2 regions of the Bacillus jepli genome follow, and region 2 is predicted to be linked to the other one. Evidence: riboswitches for the same ligand, from Rfam matches in the RefSeq annotation. Region 2 holds a riboswitch; the other holds the start of a gene.
What was found. A riboswitch is a leader RNA that binds a small molecule or an ion and turns the genes downstream of it on or off. The one in region 2 is predicted to bind FMN.
Positions count from the first base shown of each region.

Region 1: linked by a shared signal. The riboswitch ahead of ABC371_RS17565 (ECF transporter S component) and the one ahead of ribD (bifunctional diaminohydroxyphosphoribosylaminopyrimidine deaminase/5-amino-6-(5-phosphoribosylamino)uracil reductase RibD) in region 2 are both predicted to bind FMN.

Region 1 is NZ_JBDFMO010000001.1:3,427,326-3,430,716, forward strand. It holds gene ABC371_RS17560 (LLM class flavin-dependent oxidoreductase) at 1-721, shown strand, start outside; FMN riboswitch at 839-968, shown strand; gene ABC371_RS17565 (ECF transporter S component) at 1,136-1,708, shown strand; gene ABC371_RS17570 (TIGR01777 family oxidoreductase) at 1,869-2,762, shown strand; gene ABC371_RS17575 (zinc ribbon domain-containing protein) at 2,822-3,025, shown strand; gene ABC371_RS17580 (secondary thiamine-phosphate synthase enzyme YjbQ) at 3,050-3,391, shown strand, end outside.
Region 2 is NZ_JBDFMO010000001.1:2,908,767-2,912,157, reverse strand. It holds gene ABC371_RS14845 (bifunctional 3,4-dihydroxy-2-butanone-4-phosphate synthase/GTP cyclohydrolase II) at 1-249, opposite strand, end outside; gene ribE (riboflavin synthase) at 265-921, opposite strand; gene ribD (bifunctional diaminohydroxyphosphoribosylaminopyrimidine deaminase/5-amino-6-(5-phosphoribosylamino)uracil reductase RibD) at 932-2,002, opposite strand; FMN riboswitch at 2,204-2,389, opposite strand; gene ABC371_RS14830 (peptidylprolyl isomerase) at 2,850-3,284, opposite strand.

The sequences.
Region 1 (3,391 bases), 520 kb from region 2:
ATTCGGTACAATGGCGACCATTTATCCAAACCGTCTTGATTTAGGTCTAGGAAGAGCACCAGGTACGGATATGATGACAGCAAATGCTTTAAGACGTTCAAATAATGATTCTGTTTACACCTTTCCTAATGATGTAAAGGCTTTACTCACCTACTTTGGTCCGATGGAAAGCCAAGGGTATGTAAAAGCTTATCCTGGAGTGGATACAAATGTACCAATCTATATTCTTGGTTCTTCAACGGATTCTGCTTATTTAGCAGCAAAATTAGGACTTCCGTATGTATTTGCCTCACATTTTGCACCTAGATATATGGAAGAGGCGATTTCCATTTATCGCAAACGTTTTGAACCATCCGAATATTTAAGCTCACCATACATGATGGTTTGCCTAAATGTTATTGCAACAGAAACGGATGAAGAGGCGAAACGAGAAATCACAACCATGCAGCAATTTTTCTTAAACGTTGTACGTGGTTCCCAAAACCCATTACAACCACCAGTTGACAACATGGATGAACTTTGGAACGCACAAGAAAAAGAAATGGCAAAATCCATGTCTAGTGTCACATTATTAGGCAGCAAAGATTCCATTCGCAAGCAATTGACAAGTTTCCAAGAAAAATATAATGTCGATGAGCTTATGGCTGTTTCTTACATCTATGATCCGGACAAACAAAAGCGTTCATATGAGATTTTAAAAGAAGTTGTCGATGGAAAATGAGTTTTAAAGGGTATTTTGCTGATTATGCTGTGGCTTTAATCCTAAATTGGGCAATTTGAAGCAAATTGCTTCACAACGGATATAAAACTTGATATTATAAAGTGAAACTAAATATTGATCTATCTTCGGGGCTGGGTGAAAATCCCGACCGGCGGTGATGAGATTACTCTCTAAGCCCGCGAGCCGTAAGGCAGGATTTGGTGCGATTCCAAAGCCGACAGTATAGTCTGGATGGGAGAAGATGGAGGTTCTGCGCGTTCAAAAATTTTACTATGATTGAACGTTTATTAAGCGTGCCTTTTACATTAACTCCCTCAAGAAGCCATTTCTTGGGGGTTTTTATTTGGGTATGACTTAAATGCTGAACCTTTCTTCTTTTGAGGTGGATCGACAAAAGAGGAGAGGAAAGAAAAAATGAAGAAAATACCTTTACGTCAATTTGTGGCAATTGCAATGCTAAGTACGATTTCGTACATCTTAATGTTTTTGAATTTTCCATTGCCAACATTCCCAAGCTTTTTGAACGTCGATTTTAGCGATGTTCCAGCATTGCTTGCAGCACTCATTTTTGGACCGATGGCCGGAATCCTGGTTGAATTATTCAAAAACATGATTGATTATTTCATCACTGGAAGTGAAACTGGGGTACCTGTTGGTCATATTTCAAACTTTGTAGCAGGGATTATATTTGTTCTCACAACCTACTATATTTTTAAACTATTAAAAACGAAATTAGGCTTAACAATTGGATTAATTGGCGGTACAGCGATGATGGCAATCATCATGAGTGTCCTTAACTACTATGTCTTCCTACCGGCATTCAACTTTTTCTTGAATATCCCGGCCATGTCAGCACCAGAGACACTCAAAATGGTGGTTTACGCAATTCTTCCATTTAACATATTAAAAGGATTAATTGTAGCAACAATCTTCATGTTGTTGTATACTCGTCTACACCCGTGGATTAATAAACAAGCGTCGATATAAATGAGTTGATATAGCAAGCACCCGGGGGCGGGTGCTTGTTTTGTTTTTACAGCTACCAAAGTCGAGAAAGTCCTATTTCATTTCAAATCTTTGAAAATCGTTTTTCATAATCCTAGTTAATGGTAAACTAGTAAAAGAATGATAAAAGGGGATGAAAACTATGAAGAAGAAAATCGTCCTTGCAGGTGGTACTGGTTTTGTGGGATCCTATTTTTTAAAAAGGTTTACTGAACTTGGGTATGTAGTAAAAGTGATTTCAAGAAATGCCCCAAACATCACTTGGGATGATAGGGAAGGAATTATACAAGCACTTGAAGACTCCGAGATGATTATCAATCTCGCAGGGAAATCAGTCAATTGCAGATATAACGACAAAAATAAACAAGAAATTTTCCTCTCTCGAACGGAGACTACGAAAATATTAGGCAATGCCCTCGAAGAATGCAAAAATCCGCCAAAATTATGGATTAATTCCAGCACAGCAACGATCTATCGGCATGCTGAAGATAGACCGATGACAGAAGAATCTGGGGAAATAGGTACTGGTTTTTCAGTGGATGTTGCAAAAAGATGGGAAGAAGCCTTTTTTTCTTATCAATTCCAAAGAACGAGGCAGGTAGCGTTAAGAATCTCGATTGTACTTGGAGCCGGTGGAGGTGTAATGATTCCATATAAAAACTTAGTTCGTTTTGGTCTTGGTGGGATCCAGGGACCTGGTAGTCAAAAATTCAGTTGGATTCATATTGAAGATTTGTTCAATATTGTACTTTATATACGTGATCATTCCCATCTAACTGGAGTCTTTAACTGCTCAACTTCGAATCCAATTACAAATCGCGAGTTAATGAATAATCTCCGAGACGCATATAATCGTAAATTCGGATTACCATCCCCAGCTTGGCTTCTTGAACTTGGTGCGATTTTTATTAGAACGGAAACTGAATTAATTTTAAAGAGCAGATGGGTTATTCCAGAAAGACTGAATAAGGAAGGATTTATTTTTTCTTATCCAACAATCGAGGACGCACTTACACAAATAACAAAAAATAATTGAAACTATTTTCCTATAAATTCGTAAACAATAGTGTTAAAACTAAAATTGGAGATGATTTTATGGAAAGTAAAGGCTGCGTTAAATGCGGAAGCACAAATGCTGGAACGAAAGATGTATTGATGACAGGTTCTGGACTTACTAAAATGTTAGATATTCAAAACAATCGTTTTACTGTTGTGTATTGTAAGAATTGCGGATACTCTGAATTCTACAACAAGAATTCTTCTACTACATCAAATATCCTTGATTTATTCTTTGGATAATGTGATGAAGGGTAAACATAAATCATGCTGCACAAGCTCAGTATACAAACTAATAATCGCGACCAAATGGTAGATGTAACAGAAAAAGTTCAAGCCATTATTGACGAAAAGGGGATAAGAGAGGGTGCTGTGATTGTCTATTGTCCACATACAACAGCTGGGATAACGATTAATGAGAATGCGGACCCCGATGTAAAACGTGACATGATTCGCCGTTTTGATGAGGTATATCCTTGGCATCATAAGCTTGATCGTCACATGGAAGGAAACACCGCAGCTCATATGAAAGCAAGTACTGTCGGTGCATCGCAACATGTTATTGTCACAAATGGACGTTTACTCCTGGGTACGTGGCAAGGAATCTAT
Region 2 (3,391 bases):
AGCAGTGCCATGTGGGTCTGTATTATGCATAACCATTGGATCAAGATTTAATTTTTTCGCTAACGACTTTGAAATAGGCGTACATACGAGCCCACGGCCATGCGTGATCATAAAATTAATGATATCCGGGGTTGCTTTATCAGCAATTGCAATAAAATCACCTTCATTTTCACGATCTTCATCGTCACATACTATGATTACTTTTCCTTGTTTTAGGTCGGCAAGAGCATCTTCAATTGGATCAAACATTGTCGTTCCCCCTTTTTATTTAAAGCCATGTTCTTCTAAAAAGCTTGCGGTAATCTTTGATTTAGTTGCTTTTTCATTATTAAAAGATCGTTGCATGAACCGGCTCACATACTTCCCGAGCATGTCACACTCAATGTTTACAATGTCTCCTACACCTTTATTACGTAAAATTGTTTCTGATAATGTATGGGGAATCAAAGAGAGAGTAAATGTATTTTCTGTAAGACCGAAAATCGTTAAACTCGTCCCGTCTACCGCAACCGATCCTTTATGTATCATAAACTCAACAAGCTCTTCAGGTATTTCAATTTCATAGTACACAGCATTTCCTTTTGGTTCTTTTCGAACGATCTTTCCGATACCATCGACATGACCTGAAACGATATGCCCTCCAAAACGTCCACCTGCAGTCATTGCTCTTTCTAGATTGACAGCATGATTTCGCTCTAATTCACGTAAAGAAGTTGATTTCACCGTTTCTGGCATCACATCAACAGTGAAACCATCAGATGTAAATTCCGTTACAGTTAAGCAAACTCCATTGACCGAAATGCTATCGCCTAAGTTTACATCCTCGAGAATCTTTTTAGCTTGGATCACCATTTTAACCGAATCCTGTGACCCATTTATCGCTTTTACTTTCCCGATTTCTTCTACAATCCCTGTAAACATTTTTTCACCTCTATCTCGGTTCTGCTACGATTTTAATATCTTCTCCGAGTTGTTCCACAGATTTAATGGTTAATTGTAATGCATCATTAATAGATTCAATTCCAGTACCACCAATAGAAGTCGGGGCTAGTTTTCCACCTACTAATTTGGGTGCAAGATAGACGATAACTTGGTTAATTGCCTTTTCTTTTAAAAAGCTGCCATTCACTTCTGCTCCACCTTCAACAAAAATGGAGGATATCCCTTCTTCTGCTAGACGTGCAAGTAGAGTGTTAACTAAAATGTTAGACTCCTGCAATTGAATAATTCGAACACCCTTTTTATCGGAGAATTCATTCATTTGCTCTTCATTTACTTGATTCGTAACAATAATCCAGGTCTCTGCCTTGCCGTCATTGACAACTTTCGAATCTAGAGGTGTTCTTAGGGTTGAATCTAAGATGATTCGAATCGGATTTTTACCTGTCCCATTCGGAAGCCTTGTTGTTAAACTTGGGTTATCCACAAGCACTGTATTAACGCCAACAAGAATTGCATCATGAATACTTCTATATAGATGGACATCATTTCTCGCGTCCTCACCAGTTATCCATTTACTTTCGCCAGTAACTGTTGCTATTTTCCCATCTAAAGTGATGGCAGATTTCAAGGTTACATATGGGAGTTTTTTATCTAAAAAATGATAAAAAACTGCGTTTAATGCATCTGCTTGTTCTTTGCATACCCCGACTTCTACTTCAATTCCCGCTGCTTTTAATTTTGCGATTCCTTTTCCAGCAACGAGTGGATTTGGATCGGTCGTTGCAATAATTACCCTTTTCACATTGCTATTTATTAGTAAGTCTGCACATGGCGGTGTTTTACCATGATGACTACACGGCTCCAATGTTACATAAGCCGTAGCATTTTGGGCTTTTTCACCAGCCATCTTTATCGCATGGACCTCCGCATGCGGTTCTCCTGCTTTTAAGTGTGCACCAATGCCCACCACTCGGCCTTCGTTCACAACAACGGCTCCTACAACAGGATTTGGTGTAGTTTGACCGACACCTGCTTTTGCAACATTTATCGCTAAATTCATATAATCTTGATCTCGCACGTTATTTACACTCCTTTCTATTTATCATGTACAATTTACGAGAGTTCTTACTTTGTTCCTAAACAAAAAAGACCTCGGAAAACAATCCGGGGTCCTGGTCGATGTTATTCAAGCAACAGAATATGTATTTTTGCCCATACCAAATAAAGGTATAATGGACAAATTTTTTTCACATACCGTACTAACATCCTTCTCCCATCCAGACTTTAACTGTCGGCCTTGGATTCTCACCAAAGTCCACCATTTTAAATGAATTCTCATGGCATATAGCCTATCAACATTAGAATGTTAATAATAAAATGGGTCACGGGCTTAGAACAATTGTTCATCACCGTCGGTAAGGAATTTCACCTAACCCCGAAGGAAAATATTTTTTTCTTTTAGCGATGTAAATCAGTATAACATAAAGTACTCTTATTTTGTCGAATTTAATGCTTTACAATACAAATTATGTATTTTAGTGTTCATATGAATGATCCTACACAATAAACAACCAATAAATAACTCCCCATGCAATTGCAATGAATAGCAAAATAAAAAATACTGTCCATCTTCCTTTACCCAACTAGTTTCACCTCAAGATTCATTATAGGACAAACAAAAAGACACAACAAGAATGACCTGTTGTGCCTTAATCAAATACGCCTTGGCGTATTTGTGCCCGATTTTTTTAGGCCCACACGAGGTGGGTCACAAAGACGTTGCCACAGGAAGTGGCGTTCTTAGTCTTTGATCTTATGCTCGAAAATTTCCTTTAAAAAATCGTGGCATCCGCCGGAGGCTATAACTATATTCAGCAGAGGTTTGGGCTTTGCTGAATATAGTTATCTTACTCTTCCCAAACTTTAACTTCTTTCATTACATCGCCTTGTTTAATACGGTATACTGACTCCAATCCTTCAATCACTTGACCAAAAACAGTGTGCACACCATCTAAATGTGGCTGTGACTCATGTACGATGAAAAATTGGCTTCCACCAGTATCTTTTCCAGCGTGTGCCATAGACAATGCTCCTGGTACATGTTTATGTGGATTTCCTTCTGTTTCACATTTAATTGTATACCCTGGACCACCTGTTCCATTTCCACGAGGGCAGCCGCCTTGAGCGACAAAGCCAGGAATGACACGGTGGAATGTTAAGCCATTATAAAACCCTTCATTTGCAAGCTTTTCAAAATTTGCTACAGTTCCAGGTGCTTCATTTGGATATAACTCAATGACAATTTTTTCTCCATTTTCAAATTCAATGCTAGCTTTTTTCATTTGAAACCTCCACTTAATTTCTTTCGTCCATATGTATTGAACGAGTTTATTTTACTATAAATGGTTGGAATAATCCAATCTGAAAGGGGTGTTTTTCCATTATCACC